2 regions of the Colwellia meonggei genome follow, and region 2 is predicted to be linked to the other one. Evidence: riboswitches for the same ligand, from Rfam matches in the RefSeq annotation. Region 2 holds a riboswitch; the other holds the start of a gene.
The links. A riboswitch is a leader RNA that binds a small molecule or an ion and turns the genes downstream of it on or off. The one in region 2 is predicted to bind cyclic di-GMP.

Region 1: another riboswitch for cyclic di-GMP. It lies ahead of AC27E9_RS13105 (DUF3718 domain-containing protein); the one in region 2 lies ahead of AC27E9_RS18120 (DUF3718 domain-containing protein).

What each region holds. Positions count from the first base shown of each region.
Region 1 covers NZ_BAAJLZ010000005.1:52,190-67,156, reverse strand. Annotated here, with positions in the region: gene uvrC (excinuclease ABC subunit UvrC) at 1-558, opposite strand, end outside; gene uvrY (UvrY/SirA/GacA family response regulator transcription factor) at 561-1,205, opposite strand; gene AC27E9_RS13140 (anticodon-binding domain-containing protein) at 1,343-1,597, opposite strand; gene fabA (bifunctional 3-hydroxydecanoyl-ACP dehydratase/trans-2-decenoyl-ACP isomerase) at 1,775-2,290, shown strand; gene gltX (glutamate--tRNA ligase) at 2,468-3,880, opposite strand; tRNA gene AC27E9_RS13125 (tRNA-Val) at 4,161-4,236, shown strand; tRNA gene AC27E9_RS13120 (tRNA-Val) at 4,269-4,344, shown strand; tRNA gene AC27E9_RS13115 (tRNA-Val) at 4,375-4,450, shown strand; tRNA gene AC27E9_RS13110 (tRNA-Val) at 4,481-4,556, shown strand; gene AC27E9_RS13105 (DUF3718 domain-containing protein) at 4,874-5,218, opposite strand; cyclic di-GMP riboswitch class I at 5,278-5,361, opposite strand; gene AC27E9_RS13100 (RNA-binding S4 domain-containing protein) at 5,550-5,933, shown strand; gene AC27E9_RS13095 (DMT family transporter) at 5,962-6,825, opposite strand; gene AC27E9_RS13090 (GNAT family N-acetyltransferase) at 6,848-7,330, opposite strand; gene AC27E9_RS13085 (Kelch repeat-containing protein) at 7,586-8,668, shown strand; gene AC27E9_RS13080 (proline--tRNA ligase) at 8,793-10,505, shown strand; gene AC27E9_RS13075 (ABC transporter substrate-binding protein) at 10,574-11,614, opposite strand; gene AC27E9_RS13070 (hypothetical protein) at 11,862-12,452, opposite strand; gene AC27E9_RS13065 (pyridoxal phosphate-dependent aminotransferase) at 12,672-13,892, shown strand; gene yfbR (5'-deoxynucleotidase) at 13,950-14,558, shown strand; gene AC27E9_RS13055 (DUF1835 domain-containing protein) at 14,603-14,967, opposite strand, start outside.
Region 2 covers NZ_BAAJLZ010000011.1:53,910-68,876, reverse strand. Annotated here, with positions in the region: gene AC27E9_RS18140 (acetyl/propionyl/methylcrotonyl-CoA carboxylase subunit alpha) at 1-2,002, shown strand, start outside; gene AC27E9_RS18135 (hydroxymethylglutaryl-CoA lyase) at 2,002-2,913, shown strand; gene AC27E9_RS18130 (CoA transferase subunit A) at 2,978-3,682, shown strand; gene AC27E9_RS18125 (3-oxoacid CoA-transferase subunit B) at 3,709-4,365, shown strand; cyclic di-GMP riboswitch class I at 4,612-4,710, shown strand; gene AC27E9_RS18120 (DUF3718 domain-containing protein) at 4,776-5,135, shown strand; gene AC27E9_RS18115 (patatin-like phospholipase family protein) at 5,341-6,492, shown strand; gene AC27E9_RS18110 (cation:proton antiporter domain-containing protein) at 6,607-8,574, opposite strand; gene AC27E9_RS18105 (GGDEF domain-containing protein) at 8,916-9,818, shown strand; gene AC27E9_RS18100 (hypothetical protein) at 9,830-10,471, opposite strand; gene AC27E9_RS18095 (DEAD/DEAH box helicase) at 10,508-11,839, opposite strand; gene AC27E9_RS18090 (alanine/glycine:cation symporter family protein) at 11,949-13,370, opposite strand; gene AC27E9_RS18085 (PAS domain-containing sensor histidine kinase) at 13,549-14,967, opposite strand, start outside.

The sequences.
Region 1 (14,967 bases), on a different contig from region 2:
ACACGGCGCAGAACAACGTCCTAATTGAAATTGTAAACAAGGTCGACTGCGCGCACGATAATAACTGTCTTCACATTGCCGCAAAGGAAATAACTTTTGCATTAAACGTAAACTTTCCCAAACCGCGCCAACTGTTGGGTATGGGCCAAAGTATTCGCCTTTAATTTTTTTACCACCACGGTGCAAACCAAGCTTGGGGTGCTTGTGATTAGTAATTAATAAATAAGGATAGGATTTGTCATCACGCAGTAAAATATTATATTTAGGTTGGTACTTCTTAATATAATTATTTTCGAGGATCAGCGCTTCACCTTCAGTATGGGTAACTGTGACATCGATGGCGGCAATTTGTTTGACTAATGCGCGAGTTTTGTTACTTCCAACATCTTTACGAAAATAACTGGCGAGACGTTTCTTAAGGTGCTTAGCTTTGCCAACATAAATAACTGTTTGGGTGATATCGTACATACGATACACCCCTGCTTGTTCGGAAACGACTGCGAGGAAAGCTTTATGATCAAACGTAATATCTTCATTTGATAATGATTCTTCAGACAAAACTACAATGCTTCAGTTTTCAACATACCATGACGGATAGCTAAATGCGTTAGCTCAACATCATTACCAACATTGAGCTTTTCAAACATACGGTAACGATAACTGTTAATGGTTTTAGTACTTAAAACAAGCTGCTCTGAAATATCAGGCACTTTTTCACCACGTGTGATCATTAACATGATTTGTAATTCACGCTCTGACAAACTGTTAAATGGGTTTTCTTCTGCCGTTTTAAATTGGCTTAATGCCATTTGCTGAGCGATTTCTGGCGTAATATAACGCTGGCCACTATTTACTGCACGAATAGCATTAATCATTTCATCTGGGCCTGCACCTTTAGTTAAGTAACCTGCAGCACCAATTTGCATAACTTTGGTAGGAATAGGATCTTCACAATAAACTGTTAACACGATAACTTTAACGTCAGGCGCATAACGAATAATTTTCTTCGTTGCTTCTAAACCACCAATGCCTGGCATATTCATATCCATTAGCACAACATTAGGCTCAGTTTTTCGACAAAACTGCACAGCTTCTTCGCCCGTTTTGGCTTCACCAATAACCTTAAGTCCTTTTACTTCGTCTAGGATTTTTCGTATTCCAGTACGAACCAACTCGTGATCATCAACTAACAAAACATTTATCAACGTAAAATTACCTTAGAATTTCTTAAGAAACAGCAAAATATTAGACAAAAAGAATATAGCGAATCAGTCATTAACACAATCTAAATTACCGCTTTTTCTTTAATTCAGTCAGTTATTAAACAAATATTAAGCAGAGGTTATAACTCATTCTTATTTAACCAACTATTTAATAAGCCAATTTGACCATTTTTATAGGCGGCATAAGTTAATCGCACAGCATTACTTAAAATAATGCTGTCATTCCATTTTGTTTGTTCAGCAATTAATTCGTAGCATTTTTGTGCTTCTGGTGACAAATAACCTCGCATTTCCTTTTTGCCACGATCTTTTTGGCGCTCACGGTAACGCTTTTGCTTTTCAGCATTTGTTAATGCTTTCTTTTTTATGTTCATCAATATCTTACCTATCACATTGCACACAACCGGACTGGTTACGCATAACCGATTCTGGCAAATTTTAATACAGAAGTTAAGTAAAAACTCAATTTATTTAACTGTTCGGAGTTGTTTAGCGTACAAGTGTTCGCTAAAGTAACGCCTTTCAAATTCTCAATAGATGTAAGTGATCCCATGGAACAAAAAAATTCGTTCACAAAAGAAGACCTAGTTAAAGCGGGTACAGGTGAAATGTTCGGTGCTGGTAACAGCCAATTACCATCAGACAATATGTTAATGATGGACAGAATTATTAGCATTAACGATGACGGTGGCGAGCATGGTAAAGGTGAAATTATTGCCGAGTTAGATATTACCCCTGACCTTTGGTTTTTCGATTGTCATTTCAAAGGTGATCCTGTCATGCCAGGTTGTCTTGGTTTAGATGCAATGTGGCAATTAACTGGCTTCTATTTAGCATGGTCTGGCGGTCCAGGTCACGGCCGCGCATTAGGTGTGGGTGAAGTGAAGTTTACTGGACAAATTTTACCAACAGCAAAAAAAGTAACTTACAAAATTACCCTTAAGCGTGTTATCAAACGTAAATTATTTATGGGTATTGCAGATGGCACTGTTTCAGTTGATGGTCGCGTTATTTACACGGCAACTGATTTAAAAGTTGGTTTATTTACTGATACCACTAAGTTTTAATAACGAATAATAAAAGACAGAGTATAGAACAGTATAAAGTGGCATATGTGGCTGCTTTATAGTATTCGTTCTGAATATATACGCTCATTCACATAATTGTGACCGCGTTATACTATTTATTCTGAATATAAAAAAGCCAGCTGTTCAGCTGGCTTTTTTGATAGCAAATTACAAGTACTAGCTATTAGTAATACGCGCTTCTACAACAACCAATGCTTGGTCAATTCTATCAAGCACCTTTTGTTGGTCTAATAAAGCTAACGTAATATCAAGTGAAGGCGAGTTGCCGCCACCAGTTGCTGCTACGCGAAGTGGCATGCCAACTTTCCCCATACCAACTTCTAGCTCTGTAGCGGTATCATTAATTGCTGCGTGAATAAGCTCCGGCGACCATTCAGTTAGTGCAGCAAGTTTACTTTTTACCACTTGTAACGGCTCTTTAACCACTGGGCGTAAATGCTTTTTAACTGCTGTGGCATCTAATTCGGTAAAATCTTCATAAAAATAACGACTGATTTGCGCCATTTCTTTCAATGTTTTTACGCGATCAGCTTGCACTTTAACAATTTCTTCAAGCGCAGGGCCGCTCTCAACGTTAATGCCTTGCTCAGCCATATGCCACTCTAGATGAGAAGCTACATAACTTGGCGCTAGTGTTTTCATGTAATGCTGATTAACCCAAATAAGCTTATCAGTATTAAACGCTGAAGGAGCACGGTTACAGCCGGTTAAATCAAAAAGCTCTATCATCTCTTCACGAGAGAAAATCTCTTGATCGCCATGAGACCAACCTAAACGTACTAAGTAGTTTAATAATGCCTCTGGTAAGTAACCGTCATCGCGATATTGCATAACACTTACCGCACCATGACGTTTTGATAAACGTTTGCCGTCATCGCCCAAAATCATTGGAATATGTGCGTATGCAGGAATTGTTGCACCTAACGCTTTTAGAATATTAATTTGTTTCGGAGTATTACTAATATGATCATCACCACGTACTACGTGACTAATCTTCATGTCTAAATCATCAACAACAACCGTTAAGTTGTAGGTTGGCGTACCGTCTGAGCGAGCAATAATTAAGTCGTCAAGTTGGCTATTACTAATTGTAATATCACCTTTAACGATGTCATTAATGACAACATCACCGTCTAATGGGTTTTTAAATCGAATAACAAAAGCCCTATCTGCGGGGTGATCTGTACGGTCACGCCATAAGCCGTTGTACTTTTCAATTTCACCTTTGGCTTTCGCTTCTTCACGCATCGCTTCAACTTCTTCTGCGGTGCTATAACAACGATAAGCATTACCAGATGCTAAAAGCTCTGCAATAACTTCTTTATAACGGTCAAAACGTTGTGTTTGAAAATAAGGGCCATGTGTCCATTCAAGGTTTAACCAATTCATACCATCCATTATGGCATCAACAGAGGCTTGAGTTGAACGTTCTAAATCAGTGTCTTCAATACGAAGAATAAAGTTACCGCCATTTTTTTGGGCATATAACCAACTGTATAAAGCAGTACGTGCGCCACCAACATGCAAATACCCTGTTGGACTAGGAGCAAAACGAGTTGTTAAAGTCATAAAAATCTCAACTAAGATGTTTAATTGCCCAAGAAAGCAATAAAAACAAAAATTATGGTTAATAAAGTTGGCTGCATTTTATCAGGCAAAGATATGAAATACACCTACTCGTTGGCTTAATTCATTTCAAATAACGCTTAGTCGGCTAAAAAAGTTCACAAATCCATCACTATGATGGAAATTGAAGCGGTTGAACTAAATAGTTAAAAAAATAGCAAAAAAGTACCGAGTTTTTGTTGACAGCTTTTTCGTTCTCCCTATAATACGCCCCCACAGAGACGGACGATTAGCTCAGTTGGGAGAGCACCGCCCTTACAAGGCGGGGGTCACTGGTTCAAGCCCAGTATCGTCCACCATATCTCTGTTTGTATAAGTTATTTTCTTATATGGACGATTAGCTCAGTTGGGAGAGCACCGCCCTTACAAGGCGGGGGTCACTGGTTCAAGCCCAGTATCGTCCACCATTCTTTACCATAAAGAATTAAAACCAAAATGGACGATTAGCTCAGTTGGGAGAGCACCGCCCTTACAAGGCGGGGGTCACTGGTTCAAGCCCAGTATCGTCCACCATTCTTTGCCATAAAGAATTAAAACCAAAATGGACGATTAGCTCAGTTGGGAGAGCACCGCCCTTACAAGGCGGGGGTCACTGGTTCAAGCCCAGTATCGTCCACCACTATTTTTAAATCCTCAAAACCTTTTTTTTGAACCTTTTAGCTTTTCTTTATAAAGCACCTACTACTCTTTATAATCTGCGCCAAGTCACTGATTCAAGTCCAGTATCGTCCACCACGAGTATTGTTAAGCCTTTAAGCTTTTGCCAAAACTAAACAACTGCAAAAACCACAAAGGGTAATTCTCTATTCGATACACCATTTACGAAGCTTTGCTCACTGTTATCAATTCCATACCTTGTAAATACATTACAAGAGAATTCTAGGCAATAAAAAAGCGAGCCTATGCTCGCTTGATCAAAATATTATATTTTAACGATTAGCCATTAATGCGCTTCTGTGCAGCTGCTGTTAATTCAGGAGATGTGATCGTTGCTAAAATACCTTCAACTTTCGCTTTTGGTAATTTACCTAACATTAAAGTGCCCGTTTTAATTGCGTTTTTCTGACTAGCAAATGCAACTAAATTTTGGCCGTTACATTGAACACCGTCGAATACTTTACGAATTTTTAATTTATTAGACTTTAGAAATGAACGAAAACGTGATTTATCATCAACAGAAACGTATTCACATAGAGTTTTAGCTACATTTTGGGCTTGTACATTTGACGAGTAAGTAGAAGTTAATAATACAAATGAAATAGCTAATATGATGTTTTTCATGGTGTGCCTTAATATCAATAAAGTAAAAACTGTGAAACGAACTATCGATACTAAATCGCATTGGAAACCCCGCTGTCATAGGTAATACCCGTAGACCGGTAGTTTTGCGTAATACCTTTTCAAGTATCTTGCCGTTTCTGCCGAGGCGCATTATACAGAGACATTATTGTTACACAAGGTTAATTTTTGTAATGTGACTATTTTTACTACAATACAAATAGTTAAAGCTAGATTTACTGTGCTTTAACTAAAGTGTAATAAGTATCAGCGGAGGACATTAGTTAGTAACTCAGTTATAATTATTTTTTAAATTTTGCTTTAAAGACTTTTCATGATTGACGACATTCCTTTAATTAATATTTCTGTACAACCCATTGAATTATGTAAACTACTTAAAATAGCAAATATGGTTGGTGGTGGTGGCGAAGCCAAAATTGTCATCAGTGAAGGCTATGTAGCTGTTAATAATGAAGTTGAATTTCAAAAACGTAAAAAGATTTACCATGAAGACATTATTGAATTTAATGGCGAAATTTTTCAGGTTAACTTTGTTGAAGACCTAACAAAACCGGAGCCATCAATACAACCACTTGTATCGAAGGTAAAAGCGACTAAAAAGAAGCAAACAAAGAAAAAAGTAAAACAAAGTGCCATAGAAAAAGAACAAACTACTGAAATGCCGGCACGTTCAAAGCGTAAACCAATCTCCTTTTAGTATTCGCTATAAGTTGGCTTACTAATGCTTAAATACTATCAACTCCATTACCTTGACGTATTCTTAAATTGGCAATAATTGCACCTGCAACAATAAGCAGCATTGCGGTAAAAACTTGCTGACTAAAAAGTGATTCACTAAATAGTATTAACAGTAGAGTTGATAACAGGGGTGTAAAGTATGACATTGTTGCAATCACCCGCGGATCACCTTTTTTGACTGCGGCATCCCAACAATAAAAAGATAACCCCATTGGCCCTACCCCTAATAAAAAAATTAAGCCTAAATCAGAACTACTAATAGTAGGTATTTCTTCAGCTATAATATGAGCAAGTGCTGCTAATACACCAGAAAGTAAACAAAACAGTCCGACTGTTGCAGAGCCAAATTCAGTGTATTTAATAATTAATTTTTTAGATAACAACGAATAGCATGCCCATGTAACTGCAGCCATGAATGCTAAACTATAACCAAGTAGATGCTCAGATGAGAAATCCAAACCATTGGCTGCGACAATTAGACCAGCACCAATTAATGATACCAAAGTACCCAATACTTGCCGTTTCGTTAAACTTATATCCTTAAAGAACAATGGAGTAAATAACAAAATGAATAGTGGCCATAAATAATTAAGTAAGTTTGCCGCGACAGGTGGTGCCAAACGTAACGCCATAAACAGCAAAAAATGGTAACCAAATATACCGCCAACTCCAACCAATAGTAATGTAGGGCTAAATTGCCACTTTTTATACTGAAAAATAGATAAACTGCCACCAACTAATAAGCAGCTAGCTAAAAGAAGAAAAGGCGGTATGTGACTAAGCTCGGCAACCAGTAGCGCCAAACTACTCCAAAAAAATATTGCAATAGCAGTTAATAGTAAATAATGCATATCGAGTTCAATAGTTTAGGTTTTAAAGTTGTTTTTGCCAGAATACTGCCTGCCCCATTTCAGGATCCAGCTCGTAGCCTGCAAAACCAACTTTTTCATAAGCTTTCTTAGCAACTGTATTCCCTTCAAGTACTTCCAGCGTTAGCTTACAACAGCCCTTGTCTTTGGCTATAGCTTCAACATAATCAAATAAATATTGGCTTAAACCTCTACCTCTGTATAGCTCTAACACCACAATGTCATGAAAGTTAATTAATGGTTTTGCACTAAACGTTGAAAAGCCTTCCACGCAATTTGCCAATGCCGCAACTTTACCGTCAACATAGCACAAAACACTAAAGACATTTGCTTGCTGCTGTAATTGTGTAATCAAATTATTTTGAACATATTCAGATAACGCTTCTCCACCGCCCATAGGATCAAGCGCATAGGCTGACAAACAAGTTAATACATCATTTGCTTGTTGCTCATCATGATAATTGGCAGTAATGACTGAAATACTCATTATTATTATCCTTATCTAACCCATTTATTTTTCACCGTCATGCTCAAGACCAAACAGTTTAAGTTATGTCTTATAAACCTTGGTTACAGCATAAAACACTAGTTAAAAACTAGAGCTTTGGACTTTACCTTATCTCAGCATTGATAGCAGCTAAGATCATAAAAATAAAAGCATATAGCACTTAAAAACAAGAAAAACACACGAATATTCGTGCTAGCATAAGCGACTATTTTCACAACTTTGCTTGGGTGTGTTATGCCTAACTATTTTATCTCATTCTTATTAATCAGTCTGTGTTTTGTATCTATAACGTCAAATTCAGCTGCAAAGACTGATAAGCGATATAACAAATTATCAGAACCGGTCAGCAACAACGCCGTTGCACAAGTTAGAATAGATAATGAAGAATATCTTATCTCTTTCTCAGGGCTAACCAATGGCAAAAGTTATCAAGATGTTCACAACAACACATACGTTTATGATGTAGCACATAATACTTGGCTGATTAAATCTCCAGTACCTATTGCACAACCAGTAAATGGACTAATAGGTAGGTTAGCAAGTGTCGCCACAGCCATTAATGAAACCGCATATGTTTTCGGTGGTTACACTGTTGCCAAAGATCATAGTGAGGTCTCTGTACCTGATGTTTACGCCTATCATGTATTATCAGATAGCTACCAACAACTTGCTCCTATGCCTGTTCCTGTCGATGACAGCATCGCTTTACCATACCAAGGTCGTTATATTTATTTAGTAAGTGGCTGGCACAATGACGGTAATGTAAATTTAGTGCAAGTATATGATACTAAAACTAATCAATGGCAACAGGCGTCGCCTTTTCCAGGTAAAGCAGTATTTGGCCACGCCGGCGGTATCGTTAATAGCACACTACTCATTTGTGATGGTGTCAGAGTCGACGTTCATCTTAATAAGCGCCGCAGTTATGCTGCTGAAAGTGCTTGTTACCGTGGCGAGATAAACCCTAAAAACATTGCTAAAATATCTTGGTTTAAGGTTGACCACCCAACAGGTGAATCTCGCTATCGTATGGCCGCAAAAGGTGTGATTAACGCTAAGGAAAATAGCAAAAAAATTGTTTTTATTGGCGGCAGTAATAACCCATATAACTACAATGGCATCGGATACAATGGCAAGCCCGCAGCACCAAGTAATGAAATTTGGCACTATAACGTCGACACCGCAACATGGCATATTACTAACAGCAGAAACGCCACAATGGACCACCGAGGTTTATTAGAACTTAATGGCAAACTAATAACCATAGGCGGTATGTCAGAAAACCAGCAGGTGTTAAATACAATAAACCAATATTAATTTTGTAAACCAACAATTTTATAAATGTTTTTCACAATTGGGCAATTTAAACCTTTGTTGCATGAAATTGCCCTGTTAGAATACGGCTCTTACTTATTATTCGCTCACTAGGAATTTTTTCTCAATGCGTACCAGTCAATACTTACTTTCAACTTTGAAAGAAACCCCTGCTAGCGCTGAAGTTATCAGTCATCAATTAATGTTACGTGCTGGTTTAGTACGTAATGTCGCATCAGGCTTATATACTTGGTTACCCACGGGCTTAAAAGTATTACGTAAAGTTGAAAATATTGTTCGCGAAGAAATGGAACGAGCTGGCGCATTAGAAGTATTGATGCCGATGGTACAACCGGCAGATTTATGGGAAGAGTCTGGTCGTTGGGATGATTACGGTCCAGAATTATTGCGTTTAAATGATCGCCACAAACGCCCGTTTGTTTTGGGTCCAACACATGAAGAAGTTATCACCAAGCTTGTCAGTAACGAAATCAGTAGTTACAAACAGCTACCATTAAGCATGTTCCAAATCCAAACTAAGTTCCGTGATGAAATTCGTCCTCGATTTGGTGTTATGCGCGGCCGTGAATTCCTAATGAAAGACGCTTATTCTTTCCATTTAGGTCAGGAGTGTTTAGCAGAAACTTATCAGATCATGTTTGATGCATACTGCCGTATATTTGATCGTTTAGGCTTAGATTACCGCCCTGTTATTGCAGATACTGGTTCTATTGGTGGCGATGCATCGCATGAATTCCACGTACTAGCTGACTCTGGTGAAGATGATATTGCTTTTAGTGATGCCAGCGATTTTGCTGCCAACATCGAAAAAGCTGAAGCACTTGCACCAACAGGTGCTCGCCCTGAAGCTTCACAAACCATAGCAGATATTGCGACACCTAATGTACGTAGCATAGAAGATGTTGCTAATTTTTTAAAAGTAAAAGCTGAAACTACGGTAAAAACTTTACTCGTTAAAGGTATCGCAGCAGATGAGGATGCAAGTCCAATCATTGCGTTAGTGTTACGTGGTGATCATCAGTTAAATGAAATTAAAACAGAAAACTTGCCACAAATTGCCTCACCACTAACTTTTGCTAGTGATGAAGAAATTTTGGCGTCTGTAGGTTGTAACGCTGGCTCGATAGGCCCTGTCGATTTAAATATTGACGTGGTAGTTGATCGCAGCGCTGCACATTTAGCAGATTTTGTTTGTGGCGCAAATAAAGACGACGTACACCTTACCGGTGTTAACTGGGATCGTGATGTAACCAACTACACCATTTCTGATTTACGAAATGTTGTTGAAGGCGACCCAAGCCCATGTGGTTCAGGTAATATAGTGATTAAACGCGGTATCGAAGTTGGTCATATTTTCCAATTAGGTGAAAAATACGCGCAAGCGATGAATTGTGGCGTACTAACAGAAGCAGGTAAAAACCAAATTTTAACTATGGGTTGTTACGGTATCGGTGTTTCTCGCATTGTTGCGGCAGCTATTGAGCAAAACCACGATAAATACGGTATAAAGTGGCCTGAAGCACTTGCCCCATATCAAGTCGCAATTGTTCCTATGAATATGGCTAAATCTGCGCGTGTAAAAGAAACAGCGGAAGGCTTATATGAGCAATTACAAGCCGCTGGCATTGAAGTAATTTTTGATGACCGCAAAGAGCGTCCGGGTGTAATGTTTGCTGATCACGAACTAGTTGGTACACCACTATTATTAATTATTGGTGAACGTAATTTAGATAATCAAGAAATTGAAGTGAAAAACCGAATTACCGGTGAGAAATCAATGCTTGCAATAGCTGATGTTATGTCACTATTTGCTAAATAACGACAATCTAAAATACTTCTGAAAAAGTATTCTTTAAGCGGTTAGTGGCATTTTGCACTAACCGTTTTTTATTTTATGGTTTTAATTAAGTTTTCAACAGAAAAAGCACTGCTACTGTTTTGTCTTTGGCTGAACATCGCAAAATTATATTGTGACAACTTGTTTAACATCAGCAATTGCTTAAAAGCTAAATAATAGTCTTGTTTACTAGATTGAAAAATATCAAGCAGTTGGTGGCGCTGTTCATTAGTTAACAAACCTTCATCAATATCACGCAACATAACCAAAGCATAAGCACCTAACGTAACATGACCGCCGTAAGAAATATCAATAGTATGCTTTGGCTCGTCAATGTCCCAATTAATACCGCCTATTAACACCTTATAATCAAGGTTTGCTTCATCTACAGCTTGCTTAGCTCCGTGGGCCATAGCGTCATTTGCTGCCCAAATTAAGTCAATTCTTTTGCGCCGTAATAAGCCTTGCACTTTTTGATATGCCTGCTGCTTTGACCAATGCGCTACGATACTATCAATAGCAATAACCTTTTGGTTTTTTGATAAAAATTGCTTTAAACCGGCAGAACGTTGCAAAGACGCAGGAGTGGTGTGATCACCTTGCAGTGCTAATAAGTGAGATAAAGATTCACCTTCACTATTAGGCATCGCACTTTTATAAAGTTGGAATAAATCACTAGCCAAGCGTTTACCTACCGTAAAGTTATTAGGAATAACGCTGCCGATAATTAATGAGCGTTCTTTCGGTGTTAATTGCATTAACTCAATATTACTAAAGCCATTGAGTAGCATAAAAATAGGAAAGTTAAATTTTGCCAGTTCTTTAACTAAATGAATCCCTGTGCCTTTTTCATTCACTAGTATCACATAATCTGGCGAATGCGACGCAACTTTGCCAGCAAGAGACTTAGTAACTACATGGTTTCTTTCACCATATACGCTAATAAGATCAATAGTTAAGTCGTCTGCAGCAGCCTGCATAAACAAACTGACATTGGCCCAAAAACTACCGGTTGTATTTTGTTCAAGAAAGCCAGGATTTAAAAAAACCACTTTTAAATTTTTTGACTGCCCTGTTGCTGAAAATAACATCAGGAAAATAACTAACAGTAAAATCCGGCAACTTTTATACATAACACCACTAACAACAAAGTAAAAAGCTAATTATGTCAGAATAGTTCAAACTAGGTAAATTGACGAGAATAATAAATCACAGCCTAGCTTTAACTTATACTTGCCCGATCTACAACCCGCACTTAACACCGGTGCAAATAGGTTTTACCAAACTTGGCTAGTAGTTAATGATAATAAACCTAAAATAGTAATCAACCCCAAATGGCTAACAGTCACACAAGTCCCAATAAACAACACGATCAAATAATTGTGCGACATTCACAGATAAAGATTTAAACGTTGTTATTGCCTCTGCGTTTGGTTGAAAACACTGCCATATAAATTGGTGGCAGTTATTATCAAATAAATGATAATCCCGTTGCTGATAAATTTGTTCAATAGCACTTTGTGCAGCAACCTCACTCGTTAATGGCTTACCTAACGAATCACAGGCAATAAAAACCCCCTTTCCAGAACGATCATCAGTAAAACGGCGTGGCGATACAGGTTTAACTAAACCATTGCCATCTAGTTCGATAATTGTATTTTCTCCCACCCAAATCCCAGTATGGTCTAGAACACCGCCGATACCACAACACACTATTGCGCCTATTTCAGGCTTTACCTGCTGTTCAGTATCAAAAATATCCGTTGGGTAAGTCGCAATAGGGCTTTCATGCTGCGCTAAGTCATTCAACGTTTGCACTCGAAAACTATGAGAACGTTTTCGTTGTTGCGCTTTTCTGTCATCAGCTAACCCTTTTACAGCTAACGCAGAGACTGCTGCTGCACCAATCCATAATAAAGGTAACGGCATAAATTCACTCCTTTATACTAAAGGTTATGGTAATTTAATGATAATAAATGGCTGAATACCTAATCCAGTTTCAGCCCTTAATAACAAGATGGTGCAAAAAGGTAAAATTTACTATAAAAAATTTGCAAGTAACTATTTCAAAGTTAAGAAATATTAGCAACAATGGTTAGGAGCTTAACAACAAAGTTAATTTTCTTTTCCCTAACAAAGACTGCCCTTATGAAAATGATCAATAAATCTTCTAAATTAAAAAATGTTTGTTACGAAATTCGTGGACAAGTAGCCGCGGAAGCAAAACGTTTAGAAGATGAAGGACATAAAATATTAAAACTAAATATTGGCAACCCTGCTCCTTTTGGCTTTGACGCGCCCGATGACATTCTCAAAGACGTAATTCATAACTTACCAACAGCACAAGGTTACTGCGAATCAAAGGGTATTTACCCTGCTCGTGTTGCGGTAATGCAATATTTTCAGCAACAAGGCATTTTAGATGTTAGCGTCGACGATATTTTTATTGGTAACGGTGTTAGTGAACTCATAGTTATGGCCATGCAAGGACTTTTAAATAACGAAGATGAAGTCCTAATACCTGCGCCAGATTACCCACTTTGGACCGCAGCAGTTGCCTTGTCTGGTGGAAACCCTGTTCATTATGTTTGTGATGATGAAAATTTTTGGTTTCCCGATTTAGAAGATATGGCGAAAAAAATAACCAAGAAAACGAAAGCGATTGTTTTGATCAACCCCAACAATCCTACGGGAGCGGTGTACAGCAAAGAAGTATTAGAAGGAATAGTTGACTTAGCACGCCAGCATAATTTGATTATTTTTAGCGACGAGATATACGACAAAATACTATATGATACTGCACAACACATTCCCACTGCGACATTGGCCAACGATGTGTTAATTATAACTATGGGCGGCTTATCAAAAAATTATCGCATTGCTGGCTTTCGTGCAGGTTGGATGGTAATTACTGGACCAAAATTACATGCCGAAGACTACTTAGAAGGGTTAAATATTCTTTCTTCAATGCGTTTATGTGCCAACGTGCCGTGCCAACATGCTATACAAACGGCGCTCGGTGGTTATCAAAGCATAAATGAATTAATTAAAGATGACGGTCGTCTTTTAAAGCAACGTGACATGGCATACGAAATGATCAATGCCATTGATGGCCTATCGTGTCACCCGGCAATGGGGGCACTATACTTATTTGTTAAAGTTGATCAGAAAAAATTTAACATCACAGATGATGAAAAAATGGTATTAGATTTACTCAAACAGGAAAAGATTCTCTTAGTACATGGCCGAGCATTTAATATTAAGCAAAAAAACTATTTCCGTTTAGTATTCTTACCGCATGTAGATGAACTAAAGCCAGCACTAGAAAAGCTCGCTAACTTTTTTAGTACCTACCGCCAAGAGCAGTAACAACGTTTTTACTCATGCAATAAAGTCTTGATAAATTTGATGTAAAAAGAGGACAACATGACGGAAAGTACCTTCCTAGCTTGGATGTTTAGAATGCCACTGATAAAACGTTGGGCGCTAATGTTTTGTGTAAAGCCTGAAAATGTTGCTGAGCATTCACACCAAGTGGCAATTGTTGCGCACCTTTTAGCTGTTATTAAAAATAAGAAGTTTGATGGTAATATCAACGCTGATAAAGTCGCAACGGTGGCACTTTACCATGAGGCAAGTGAAACCCGCTTTGGTGATATTGTTAGTCCAACTAAATATGCAAATGCTGAAATAGCTAGAGAATTCAAAAAAATAGAATATTTAGCGGAAAAACAATGTTTAGCATCATTACCTGAAGAGTTTCAAGAACTTTTTGAAGACATCATAGTACAAGACCATGTTGAAGAAGAATATAAACAAATCGTTAAAGCGGCAGATATTTTAGTAGCCTACATTAAAGCCTTAGATGAGTTAAATCATCAAAATCATGAATTTGACCATGTAAAAGAGCGTTTAGAACTAAAGCTAACAACGCTTAAGAAACAAATGCCAGAGGTTGGCTATTTTATGCAAATATTCTTAAAAGCCTGCTCTTCAACTGTTGATAAGCTCAGTGAGGATATAGCAAAAGAGTGAGTGCAGTTGAAACGATAATAACCTGAGCATAACGTTTAATTTAACTACTTCACAATTAATTGATCTAACATACGCTTTACTTGCATATCACCATAACTATATATCGCCATACGCTTTGAGAATTCTCGAAAAATAGTAGAGAACTCCTCACTATTTAATTCATCAATTATCGCCAACAATACGCGTTCTGGATAACCTAATCCTGATGCATCAGGTGTACGTTTTTGTTGAGCGGAAATTGCCGGAATTAAAAATGGAAAAGTTTCTTTAACGCGTGCTGCAATCACAAGCATAGCTTCACAATCGTTTAGTTGATATAGCGGCCACAGTTGTGCCAACAACATAATGTCCGAAGACTTTATTAATTGTCGCTTTGAATAAGCGTGAGTCAATTCACGCTCAGTCATGT
Region 2 (14,967 bases):
AATATTAATTGCCAACCGTGGCGAAATCGCCTGTCGTGTTATTAAAACTGCACGAAAAATGGGTATTCTAACCGTTGCCGTTTATTCTGATGCCGACGCTGACTCCTTACATGTCAATATGGCTGATGAAGCTATATATATTGGTGGTTCCCCTTCGCGTGAAAGTTACCTATTATCAGAAAGAGTTATTGAAGCAGCTAAGCGCACCGGCGCACAAGCGATTCACCCAGGTTATGGTTTCTTATCTGAAAACGCCGACTTTTGTCGTATGTGTGCCGCACAAGGCATTACTTTCATTGGCCCACCGGTTGGCGCTATTGAAGCTATGGGTTCAAAATCTGCAGCTAAAAATATTATGGAAGCGGCACAAGTACCGTTAGTGCCAGGTTACCATGGCGATGACCAATCAGAGGCTGTGATCAAAAAAGCTGCCGATGATATGGGTTACCCTGTACTACTTAAAGCTACTGCAGGTGGCGGTGGTAAAGGTATGCGCCAAGTATGGAGCGAAGTAGAATTTTCTGAAGGTTTTGCAGCAGCAAAACGTGAAGCTAAATCTTCATTTGGTGACGATACCATGTTGGTTGAAAAGTACTTAACACAACCTCGTCATGTTGAAATTCAAGTATTTTGTGATAATCATGAAAATGCGGTTTATCTTTTCGAACGTGACTGTTCAGTGCAACGTCGTCATCAAAAAGTGATTGAAGAAGCACCAGCCTTTAGCATGAGTGAAGAACTACGTGCGAAAATGGGTGAATCAGCGATAAAGTCAGCACAAGCCATTGGCTATCAGGGTGCAGGTACCGTTGAATTCTTACTTGATATTGATGGTTCATTCTACTTTATGGAAATGAATACTCGCCTGCAAGTAGAGCATCCTGTTACTGAATTAATTACTGGCCAAGATTTAGTTGAATGGCAATTGCGTGTTGCTGCCGGTGAAGTATTACCTAAAGCTCAACACGAATTAAAAATCAATGGACACGCTTTTGAAGCGCGTATATACGCTGAAGATCCTAACAATGACTTTTTACCGGCAACCGGCACTTTAGACTTTTTACAACCGCCAGTTGAAAGTGAGTTTGTCCGTGTTGATACCGGTGTTCGTCAAGGTGATGAGGTGAGCGTATTTTACGACCCTATGATTGCTAAGCTAATTGTTTGGGACGAAAGCCGTGAAAAAGCCCTACAACGTATGGCGAAGGCACTTTCTGAATATCGCATTAATGGTGTTACCACTAACATCGACTTTCTCTATAACTTAGCGACTTGTGCGCCATTTGTTAATGCTGACATCGATACTGGCTTTATTGAAAAAAACCAAGAAATTATTTTTCATGAAAGTGAACAAGCTTTAGCTGGCGAATTGCCTATGGCAGCACTTTATTTAGTTTTATCACAAGAGTTACAGGCGCAAACTAAAGCTGCGAAAACTAACGATCCATTTTCACCTTGGAATATGACCAATGCATGGCGCTTAAATGAAGCCAACGTTCATCATATGGTATTGGCGCACAACGACACTGAGTACCCGATTGTTGTCGAACAAAAGCGCCAAGGCAGTGGTAGCTACTATTTGATTACTGTTGATGGTCAAACGGTTGATTGCCAAGGTCGAATAGATAACGACACGTTATACGTTAGTATTGATGGTTACCGCAGTCACGCAACCATTGCGAAAAACGGTACACAAATCAGTTTATACCACCAAAATGGCGTATTTAATTTCACTCATATTTTACCTGACTGTGGCGATAATAGCGGTGATGACAGCCATGGTGGTCTAGTTGCGCCGATGAATGGCACTATGGTGTCTGTATTAGTGTCAGCCGGCGATACCGTTACCGCAGAGCAACCATTAATGATAATGGAAGCAATGAAAATGGAACATACGATTCGCGCGCCAAGTAATGGCGTTGTTGACACAATTTACTATAAAGATGGTGACATGGTTGACGGCGGTGCTGAGCTTATTGCCTTCACAGCGGAGGAAGCATAATGACTGGTACAGCAAGCTTGCCATCGCAAGTCAAAATTGTTGAAGTTGGGCCTCGCGATGGCCTACAGAATGAAAAACTACAAATCAGTGCTAAAGATAAAATAGCGTTGATTGAAATGTTATCAGATGCCGGTGTTAGCTATATCGAAAGTGGTAGTTTTGTTTCACCTAAATGGGTGCCGCAAATGGCGACTTCTACCGATGTATTCAATGGTATCAAGCGCAAAGAAAACGTCACTTACGCAGCCCTAACTCCCAATATGAAAGGTTTTGAGGCAGCAATGGCGGTTAATGCCAGTGAAGTGGCGATATTTGGCGCCGCATCAGAAGCGTTTAGCCAAAAGAACATCAACTGCTCTATAGAAGAAAGCTTGCAACGTTTTGAACCGATAATGGCTGCTGCCAAAGCCGCTAACATTCCGGTACGAGGATATGTTTCTTGTGTTGTTGGCTGTCCTTATGACGGTTTTATAGAACCTGAACAAGTAGCAATGGTTGCAGAAAAACTATACCAGATGGGCTGTTATGAAATATCGCTTGGCGACACCATAGGTGTTGGCACGCCAGCAACCGTAACTAAAATGATACAGGCTGTTAGTGCCCGTGTGCCAATGGCAAAGCTCGCTGTGCACTTTCACGATACTTATGGTCAGGCGTTAACTAACATTTACAGCGCTTTGCAAGCCGGTGTCATGGTAGTCGATAGTGCTATTGCAGGCTTAGGCGGATGTCCATATGCTAAGGGCGCTTCAGGCAATGTCGCAACCGAAGATGTTTTATACATGCTTAACGGCTTGAATATTGATACTGGTATCGATTTTGACAAACTATTAGCAGCAGGTTGGTACATTAGTGACAAATTAGGCAAAGCACCTGTATCAAAAGTGTCAACTGCATACCGAGCTAAATAAGCTGGTTGTATTTAAATGTAAAGATTAAAAATAACGACAAAAATTTATTAATGAGGAACAAACAATGGCAGGATTTGACAAGGTAGTGTCAAGCTATGAAGAAGCTATGGCAGGTCTTGAAGATAATATGACCGTAATTGCCGGTGGTTTTGGCTTATGTGGTATTCCAGAAAATTTAATTAGTGAAATTAAACGTAAAGGCACCAAAGGTTTAACTGTGGTTTCAAATAACTGCGGTGTCGACGACTTTGGCTTAGGTATTTTACTTCCTGATCGTCAAATCAAAAAAATTGTCGCCTCATATGTTGGCGAAAATGCTGAATTTGAACGTCAAATGATGAATGGCGAACTTGAAGTGGAATTAACGCCTCAAGGAACACTAGCCGAAAAAATGCGTGCCGGCGGAGCCGGTATTCCTGCATTCTACACGGCGACAGGTTACGGTACTCCTGTTGCAGAGGGCAAAGAAGAGCGAGAATTTGACGGTAGGCATTACATTTTAGAACCTGCTATTAAAGGCGACTTTGCCATTGTTAAAGCTTGGAAAGCAGATCGCTACGGCAACTTAGTGTTTAGAAAAACTGCTCGTAACTTCAATCCTATGGCAGCAGCGGCGGGTAAAATTACTGTAGTAGAAGTAGAAGAAATTGTTGAACCTGGTGAGTTAGACCCAGATCACATTCATACACCAGGTATTTACGTTAACCGTTTAATATTGGGTTCATTTGAAAAACGCATTGAACAACGTACTGTTCGCAGCGATACATAATTATAAGTGTTAGTAAGGAGTAATTTATGGCTTTATCAAGAGAACAACTAGCACAACGCGTTGCGCAAGAGTTACAAGACGGTTACTACGTTAATTTAGGCATAGGCATTCCAACATTAGTGGCCAACTACGTACCTGAGGGAATGGAAGTGATGCTGCAGTCGGAAAATGGTCTATTAGGTATGGGGCAATTCCCTACCGAAGCAGAAATTGACGCTGACTTAATTAATGCAGGTAAACAAACGGTAACTATGGCAACGGGTGCATCAATTTTTGATTCAGCAGAATCTTTTGCCATGATCCGCGGTGGTCATGTTGATTTAACCGTTTTAGGCGCTTTTGAAGTGGACGTTAACGGCAACATTGCCTCGTACATGATCCCAGGCAAGCTAATTAAAGGTATGGGCGGAGCAATGGATTTAGTTGCTGGTGCCGATAACATTATCGTGACCATGACTCACGCATCAAAACATGGCGTTTCAAAACTACTCAGTAACTGTACACTACCGTTAACGGGTAAAGGTTGCATAAAAAAAGTATTAACTGACTTAGCTTTTATTGAAATTAAAAATGGTAAATTCTATTTATTAGAGCGTGCTCCAGGTGTATCGGTAGAAGAAATCATTTCATTAACCGAAGGTAAATTGGTTGTTGACGGTGATATTCCTGAGATGACTTTTTAAACGTAATAACAAATAGTTAACAAAAAACGATTAAATTAGGGGGCATTAGCCCCTTTTTTTGTGGTTAATTTCTTACAATATGTAGGTATTTGTCCTAAAACTGTAAACCCCTCTAAATTACACTCATTCCTAAAATCAAAATAATTGATTGTTTTAAAAGAATTAAATATAAAAACCTTTAACTATGGAAAACAAAATGCAACAAAGCAGTTGCATTTAATTCAAGATTTGGTAATACTGAAATTGACAAAGAAAAGGCAAGACACGCGAAAACGTGTTACGCAAAACCACCGGTCTAAGGGTAAGTATAATTCTGTATTTATCTATGACAGCGGAGTTACCGAGTTATTAGGTACATCCTGTGGTTTTTTCTTTTACTAACTCTATTTGTATTATAAAAGGTTATTAAAATGAAAAAATTATTACTAGTTACTACCGTTACTGCTTTAACGATGACGTCTATTATATCTGCGCCGAAAGCGCAAGCCGCCGACATTGCACAAAATGTATGTGAGTATGTTGCCGCCGACGACAAGAAACGTATGCGTTCATTTTTAAAGACGAATAAATTAAAAATTCGTAATATCTTCGCGGGTATCCAGTGTAATGGTAAAAACTTGTTAGAATTCGCTGCTACTAAAGGTTCAGTAAAAACTGGTTCTTTGATGATTAGTAAATTACCAAAGAAAACTGTTTCAGCTAACTTGGCACTTATTCAAAATGGATCGCAACCATTAATCGACGCTGCTAACAAACGTGTAAGCAGCTAGAAATTTATTTTCCAGTAGGCGTTAATACTTATTGTAAGTTCGATGTTTTACTAGTTAATAATTCTTATGTCTTTAAAAAGGCCAGCATATGCTGGCCTTTTTTTCTTTTCCGATTAAATAATATTTAAATCTTTAATTTCAACTAGCTACCTGCTAAAAAACGGATTAAAATCTTTATAAAATAGTTATAGTTTTGGTTGTCTAAATGCCACATAAACGCAGTTATATTAATAGCAACAATGCACTCGTTTTAACTGGAGGTGGCGCTCGTGCGGCTTATCAAGTTGGTGTATTATCGGCAATTGCCAAGTTTATCCCAAGAAATCATGGTATTCCCTTCCCTATTATTTGTGGCACATCTGCCGGCGCAATTAATTCAACCGCTTTAGCCTGTTATGCCTCATGCTTTCAATTAGGCGTTAAGAAACTCGAATGGGTTTGGAAAAACCTCGATCCTGGACGTATTTACCATAGTGATGCTATACGTGTATTTAGCCATTTATCAGCAGGCTTGCTTGGCAGCTTTCAAGCAGACTATGCAAATAAACGAGCTCGAAGTTTATTGAATAATGCGCCATTACTCGATTTACTAAACATGGTGATAGATTTTAGTCGCATTGATACCAATATTAGGCGTGGATATTTATCAGCGGTTTCTGTAACAGCTTCAAGTTATACCAGCGGTGACTCCATTAGTTTTTTTCAATCGTTGGAATCTATATCGCCTTGGTTTAGAGCAAAGCGTCGAGGTGAGCCAACCCAATTGAACAGCCAGCATTTAATGGCCTCCGCTGCTATTCCTTTAGTGTTTCCTTCAGCTAAGGTTAAACATGATCATTTGGGCGACGGATCTATTCATCAGCTTTCACCATTAAGTCCAGCAATACATTTAGGCGCAGAAAAAATATTCATTGTTGGTGTTGAACAGCCGAAAGAGCCAATGCACGCACAAGAAAACAACCCTCACCCTCCAACAACGGCAACTATTGCAGGTCACCTACTAGATACGATTTTCTCTGATACTTTACAAAGTGATATTGAGCGTATGGAGCGTGTCAACCACACTTTGTCATTAATACCCGAACATTTAAAACAAGAAACCGTAGGATTAAAAAATATAGAGTCTTTGCTAATTAATCCAAGTCATGACTTTAATGCCATTGCGGTTAATTATTTTGATAGATTGCCACTATCTATCAGACTATTACTGCGCAGTGTTGGTATTACTAATGACGCAGAATCGAGTTTAGTCAGTTATTTATTATTCGATAAAAATTATTGTAAAGAATTAATTAATTTAGGCTTTAATGATGCGTTAGAGCAAGAAAATAAAATTCGCGAATTTCTTAACTTATAAATTTTCACAGCAATACTGGTAATAGTTTAAGCAACAGCAAAGCATGCACTAATTATCAAGCGCTTACTTTGCTGCTAATATTTTTAAACCGCGATATAAATGCCAGCCTATTTGCTAAGGCCCTTCCTGTACAAATCGCTCTGCCCTTTCAACACGGCGAGGTTTGCCACGCACAATCAAGGTATCTTGAGGCTTTAAAATGGTTTCAGGTGTCGGATCTTCCGTTTCAATATCATCACGTCTTAATGCCACAACAACAACGCGACGTTCATGCAGTTTTAGCGACTCAATAGAGTGACCGTTAGCATAGGAATTATTAGTTAAAATAATTGCGTGAGCGAATTCAATACGGTCAATCGCATCAGGGCTCATATCAGTATGTTCACCCTGGAAGAACCCATGCAAGTGGTTGTAATGATTTTTACGCTCTTTTTGCACACGACGGACAATTTTTGAAAAAGGTACACCTGTTAAAGAAAGCACCTGAGATACCAACATCAGACTCCCTTCCAAGCTTTCAGGCACAACTTCATTTGCGCCAGCAGCATGTAACTCATCAAGCTGATCATCGTTACGTGTTCTCACCAAAATAGGCACCTCTGGCGCTAAAGAGCGAACTCTTTGAATAACATCAATCGATTGCTTATCTTCACCAAATGCAATCACAACTAATTTAGCCTTAGATAATTGTGCAGCATGTAATAACTCAGCTTGACGAGAAGAACCAAATAAAACATTCTCACCCGCCTCACGTGCTTTTGTGGCTCTTAATGGGTCAATATCGATAGCAACGAAGTCTATTGACTCTTGCTTTAAAAATCGACTAACTGTTTGACCAATGCGCCCAAAGCCACAAATAATCACATGCTCATTTAGGTTTGTGCTTTTTGGCAGTTGTTCTAAAGGTTCAGTATCAATTTGCTTTTCACGACTAAACCACAATGCCCAACTACGGGCGTGAGCAACCATATAAGGCGTTATTGCCATACTTAATACACCCGTTCCTAATAAAATAGAAGCCGTTTTATCAGGAAGAATTTCTACTTGGCTTGCTAAGGCAATCAATACAAAGCCAAATTCGCCCATTTGCGCCAGCATAATACCTGAGGCCCAAGCATCTTTAGGTGACTCACCCGCCCGTATTGCTAATATGCTAATCACGACAGTTTTTACCGCCATAAAGCAAACTAATAATAAAATAATGGTAAATGGTGAAGAAAAAACAACGTTAATATCTAACTTCATACCGACAGTCACAAAAAACAAGCCAAGCAGTATGTCACGATAAGGCCTAATATCAGCTTCTAATTGGTGCTTGTATTGGCTTTCGCCAAGCATCATACCCGCTAAGAAGGCACCTAATGCCATTGATAAGCCGAACCACTGGGTTAATGCTGAAGCCACCAGCGTGACTAATAGGGTCGTTAAAACAAATAACTCATCGGTTCTTACTTGCGCAACCATGTTAAACAATCGCGGCAATATCCACTTACCAGCAAAAAGCAATAATGAGACTACAAAAACGCCTTTTACTAAGGCAAATAGCAGTGCCAAGATAAACGATGAATCTCCGCCTTGCGCCAGTAAAGGTATAATAATTAACAACGGGACAACTGCAACATCTTGGAAAAGTAAAACAGCAACAGATAACTGCCCGGACTTTTTCTTCATGCCACCACTTTCACTTAATTGCCTAATAACAATTGCGGTTGAAGATAGCGCTAAAATACCACCAATAGTTAATGACGCGGCAAAACTCTCGCCAAACAACATTGAGACGACCATAAACAACACTAATGAAATGCTTACCTGCAAACTGCCAACAGTTACCACTAGGTGCCGCATTGCCATCAACTTAGGCAACGAGAACTCAAGCCCAAGCGTAAACAATAAAAACACAATACCTAATTCAGCAAAGTGTTCGTAATCAACATGTTCCTGTGCCAATGCCAAACCATGCTCGCCCACTAATACTCCCGCAACTAGGTAAGCTAAAATAGCCGGCAGTTGTAAACGACGAAATAACCAAACAATTAATACGGCACTAGTTAGTATTGCCAGTAATTCTAAATGACCTGTCACATGTAATCCTTACGAAATGAGAAACGGCAATGCTGCATTGAGAAACAAGCAACTAGTCTAAGTTTAGCCCCCTAAATGGCTGTTTGTCTAAGATAATTTAAAATTTTTACGGATAACTTCACTAATATGGTACCAAAAAGAGAGCATGTAATTTTTACGAAAATAAAACGTCTAGGTACGCAAAACAATTTCCTTTATTAAGAGGTTAAAACCCGAAGGTCAAAACACTTCATTTACATTCAGGCTGATATTTTTACAATAATTAAACAACAGTAAAAAATAGGTATATTTATTGCTTTAATAAAAATGAAGTTACAGCCCCCAAATGAACGGTACATTATATGCGCACAGTAAATATTGTTAATCATCCAAATTCAAAGTTTAACGCTTTCACGTTATTTCAACATAACGACAAAAATAGTGAACGAAACCTTGCCTTGCTTGAGCAGTTACAAACCACATTGGACGTCAAGGGCTTGATTGATATCTTTGCGACAGAAGTATCAAAATACCTTGATTTTACTGGAGTTTATTTTAAGTACAACGAAATTTGTGCAACAGCAAGAGGCAGTAGACAAGCTAAAGCAGAGCGACAGTTTGAACTTAAGCTTAATGGAAAGTTTATTGGTTTATTAAGTTACTCCGTTAACAGTCCTGTAAGTATCACGAATTTCAAAATACTAACAGAGCTTCATCAGTTACTTGTCAATCCACTGAATAATGCTATTCGTTATCATCAAGCAATGCAATTAGCCATGCAAGATGCATTAACAGGATTAGGTAACCGTCGAAGTTTTGACAAACAACTACAGCGCACTATGGCACAGGCAAATCGTCGACATACTCGTGTTGGCTTAATCTTGTGTGATCTAAATAAATTTAAGGCAATTAATGATTCGTTTGGTCACATAGTTGGTGATCATGTTTTAGAGCATTTTGCTAATGCACTCCGACAAAGTGTTAGGGGTACTGACAGCATATTCCGCTTTGGCGGTGACGAATTTGCCGTAATTGTTGAAGATGCTTGCGAACAGTCGTTAGCTGCCATTGAGCATCGAATTTATCAAACTATGGAAAATGATACGCTATTAACTAAATATAACGTTACCAGTAGCCTTGGCTTAGCCTTTATGAACAGAGCTGATTCTGCTGACAGTTTTTTTCAGCGAGCTGATACCGCGCTTTATTCGCAAAAAATGAATATGCCAAGAAAACTTAGTGTTGTTTCTCAGAAAACCAGTTAACGTCCAATATATTATGTAACTTCCTTCAACACCTGACGTTTTTCATCAGGTGTTGAAATAATATGCATGCGGCAAATTCTTACCGCTAAAGAGAACTGTTCTGTGCCAAGCTTTGCCAGCAACTGACGAAAAAACAACCTATCTAAAGTAAAGTTGTCACAATAGTGCTCAATAGCCTGTTCAACACTCGGGTAATACACACCATCAAATAAAAAGCTGACAACAGTATCTTCTTGTTCTAGCTCCATACCGTTTAGTATTAGTGGCCACCCCTTTGAGTTAACCCGTTGCTTTGCCACTTCATACATAAACCAGGCACTTTTTTGAAAACCAGCAAAACAACCTTCTTCAAAGCCAGAGTTTGCTAACTCTTGTTGTGTCCAATTAAGCCCTATGGCTAAATCTTTTTTATACTTTTTAATAAGGTATTTTTTAACAAATTGTTTTACTTGCCAAATAGTATTTACTTTTGCTCGCAAAGCCGCACTATTGCATTCGTCGCAGCTGGGTAATGTCAGTGTTGGATGACTACAATCAAAAATAAGATGGTATTGATGAGGGAAAGTAAAATGGGCTCCGGCTGGCTCTTCGCAAAACCAGCACTGGTGCCTATGTTCAAATGGTACTTCTATAAAATGATCATCGTTGTGCATGAAGCAATATCAAAATAAAATTTATAATATGTTTTATTAACGGCGTTTTTTAGGAGCGCTTTTATTTTGTTGCTTTTTAGCTTTAGCACGACGTTTCGCTGCTGGCGTAGCATTGGCCTTTTTACGCGCTAGCATCTGGTTTTTCTCTTGCGTTGCCTTATATCGACTCTTCTTTAATGGCGCATCTTCTTTGGCATCGTATTGCGATGGTAAAGCTCTATCTAACTCATAACCAGGAACAATAATACGCTCAAACTTACGTCCAATTAATGCCTCAATGTTATCTAAAAACTGCTCATCTTTTGGACTCACTAAAGAAATTGCCGTACCAGACTTGCCTGCTCGACCTGTTCGGCCAATACGATGCACATAGTCTTCTGCTAAAAATGGTAAGTGGAAGTTAACCACATACGGTAAATCAGCTATATCAAGTCCGCGCGCTGCAACATCAGTGGCGACAAGTACGCGTACGGTGCCATCAACAAACTGCTCCAGTGCTTTGTTACGCGCCCCTTGGGTTTTATCACCATGGCACAATGCCGCCTTTATACCGTCAAGTTTTAGTTCTTTTGCTAATACATTAGCACTTTCTTTAGTACCGGCAAATACCAACACTTGTCGCCAATTATTAACGCCAATAAGCTCAGATAATAATTCTGCTTTACGCGTTTCTGACACCCAATAAACTGACTGCTTAACTTTACCTGATGTTGAGTTTTGACGTGCAACTTCAATCGTTTTAGGTGTTTTTAAAATTTTCTTCGCTAGCGTTTTAACTTTATTGGAAAATGTTGCAGAAAACATCAGTGTTTGATGTTTTGCTTTAATCATCGCAGAAATACGTTCAATATCGTTGTAAAAGCCCATATCTAACATACGATCAGCCTCATCAAGCACTAAGAATTGTACTTGTGATAAATCGAGGTTTCTTTGCTCAAGATGCTCTATTAATCGACCTGGCGTTGCCACTAACACATCAACACCATTTTTTAACATTTTGGTTTGTGGTGGCATATTAGCACCACCAAACACCGCACCACTTCGTAAAGGTAAGAATTCACTATAGGCTTTGATGTTATCAGAAACTTGTGCTGCAAGCTCTCTAGTTGGCGTTAAAATCAAGGCTTTAACCGTTGTGGTAGTATCAAAACCTTCTACATCAGGTTTTACCTTGCGTGCCAATATATCTAATATTGGTAATGAAAAAGCTGCTGTTTTACCTGTACCGGTTTGTGCACTCGCTAAAATATCAACACCGGTACGGATCATGGGAATAGCTTGTTGCTGAATTGGCGTTAGGGTTTTATAACCACATGCTTTTACCGCCTTTAATAAATTAGTCGATAAACCTATTGCATCCACACTCATCACATCACCATCTTTTCATCATCAATAGCGCAGTTATAAAAACGCGCCCCAAAATATTAAGGCGCGGATTATAGCAGCTTTGTTAACACTTGTTGGTATTAAAATAACACTACTTATTATTCCAAATACCTTTAGTCAAATTAAAGCGTTGTTGTTCGGCATTATCTGGCTGGTAGCGCGGTAATTCGCCATTATCATGTTGTTGATGATAATCTTTAGCAATAGTAATAACGACTTTTGAAAGTAAAAATAGTGCAGTAACATTAAAAATTGTCATTAATCCAGTTGATAAATCTGCTAAGGCGATTACTTCCGGCAAAGTAGCAACAGAGCCAAACACTAACATTAATAAAAAGCCAATACGTAAAAACCACCGCCCCAGCAAATTATCCATATTCAAATATTTCAGATTATTATCAGCGTAAGCAAAATTAGCAACGATAGAAGTGAATGCAAACAACAAAATTGCAATAGTAATAAAATCACTTCCCCATGATCCCACTTGATAGGCTAACGCTTGTTGCGTCAGCTGAATTCCTTGTGCTTCACTACCAGTATCCTTGAATAATAAAATCAATATTGCCGTGCATGAACAAATAACAATGGTATCAAAAAATACCGCTAACATTTGAATATAACCCTGTGATACTGGGTGCGGAGGGAAAGGCTCAGCCGCAGCCGCAGCATTAGGTGAGCTGCCCATACCTGCCTCATTCGAATATAAGCCTCGCTTAACACCTTGTACTATCGCAGCACCTACTAAGCCACTACCAGCTTCTTTTAAACCAAAAGCTGAGGCAAAAATATTACTAATAACCGCTGGAATTTTTTCAATATTAAGAAAAATTACGCTGATACAAACAAGTAAATAAAGTAGGCCCATAAAAGGCACGGTCAATTCTGCAAATCGAGCAATGTTTTTTAAGCCGCCAAAAACAATAAAACCTGCCGCTAGGGTAATAACTATGCCGGTATAAAGTGGATTAAAACCGTATGAGCCATTAAAAGCGTCAGTAATTGAGTTAGCTTGTACTGCGCTGAAGACAAAGCCATAACCAAAAAATAAACACAATGAAAACGTTACTGCCAATTTTTTATTATTTAAACCCTTGCTCATATAATAGGCTGGGCCACCACGAAAATTGCCATTACTGTCACGCTCTTTATAAAGTTGACCTAAAGCGCTTTCGGCAAATGCAGTGGCCATGCCAACCAAAGCAATTAACCACATCCAGAATACAGCACCCGCACCACCTAATGATATGGCGACTGCAACGCCCATCAAATTCCCCGTGCCAACACGGGCGGCTAACGACGTACAAAGCGCCTGAAATGAAGAAATACCTTGGCTTGAGCTTTTTCGACTAGATTTCAAGATGCTGAACATATGGAAAAAACGACGAATTTGTAGCCCTTTTAGTCGAATGGTAAACCAGATACCACAGGCACTGAGCAGATAAATTAAAATACTGCCCCATAAATAACCGTTAACCGTTCCTATCCATACTTCAATAAAGCTCGGCTCAACCACATTGTTCTCCAAAGATATTATTATTTTTATAAAAGAGCACGCAGCTTAACAAAAAAATTCGAGGGATAAATGGCTTAATTGATTAAATGGCCTATTTTCATTGAGAAAGAACGAAATAAATTGCAATTCAGTATGTAAAACCTCATCGGTGCCTTATTTAAATCGGCATATAAAGCAGCTAATACTGCTCAACTAAAAAGTTACAAAGCTCTTTTGAATTAAATGGTTTGCGTAATACTGGGTATGGCCATTGATTGTCTTCTTCTGCTATATAACCACTAATGGAATAAATACTAATATCTGGAAACTTTGCTTTAACAAGATCCACTGCTTCCCTGCCTGAAACATCTGGTAAAATCATGTCAGTAATAAAAATATCAAACTTTTCGTCACTCGCTAATTTTTTCAAAAGCATGGCTTTATCTGTAACATGGCTAGCAAAAACCCCTTCACTTTCAAGGTAAATAGAAATAAATTCAGCAATACTTTCTTCGTCATCGAGGATCAGCGCTCGCTTACCTGGCATATGTAACTTAGCTTTATGCTCCGCTCCCACTAAACTTAAATGTGGAGCACCATTACATTTAAATACTAAAGTGAAATGCGCACCACCAAGCTCTCCCTTACCTTCAACTTGTATCTGACCATTGTGTTTATATATGGTGCTGTACACATTAGCTAAGCCAATACCATTACCTTTGTTAACAGATTTACTGCTGTAAAAAGGGTCAAATATTTTTGAAATATTTTCTTGCTCGATACCTATACCACTATCTTGAACATGAATTTCTAAACGATTCTCCGATAATAAATTCGCGGAAATATGAATTTTACCAATCAGGCCTTGCTCTTGAATTGCATCTTGCGAATTAAGCACTAAATTCAATAGAATGTTAATAAACTCCCCCTGAGGGAATTTTATTGCGCAGTTAACTTTGCTAATGTCTAAAGTAAAATCAATTGTGGGTAACAATAATTGTTTAAATAAATATTGGTTTTCTGTAATTTCTTTCATCGGGTCGAATTCAATAACTTTTACTGTAGGTTTACGCGTAAAGGCTAACAAACGCTCGGTGACACTTTTACCTTTATCTATGGCATTTTTAACTCGTTCAATATAGCCATGAATATCTCGCTCCCCTTGATTAAACCTAAGCTCCAACATTTCAGTTGCCCCGAGAGCTACACCTAAAACATTATTGATATCGTGAGAAACATTACCAAATGTATTTCCGAGCAATGCTAGCCTATTACTAATAATTTGTTGTTGATCTTTACGAAACTTTTCAGTGATGTCTTCAACAATCCAAATATAAACCCCTTCATCCCGCTCATAAGTTATAGATAAATCAAAAACAGAATTATATTTATCAAAACTAATGCTATTTTTCTTAATCTGGCCTTGTGCCTTTGCCATACGTTTATAGCTAATATAATCAGTAATACTAAAATTAATATAATTAAACAAAACTGAGTTTTCGCCATGATTTTGTGGCGAAAGATCTTGATAAACCACGTTGTCATTTTCATCAATAAAGAAAATTGGCACCTTAATAGTGTTATTAACTAGTGCTAATAGTTTAAGCTTCTCAATGAT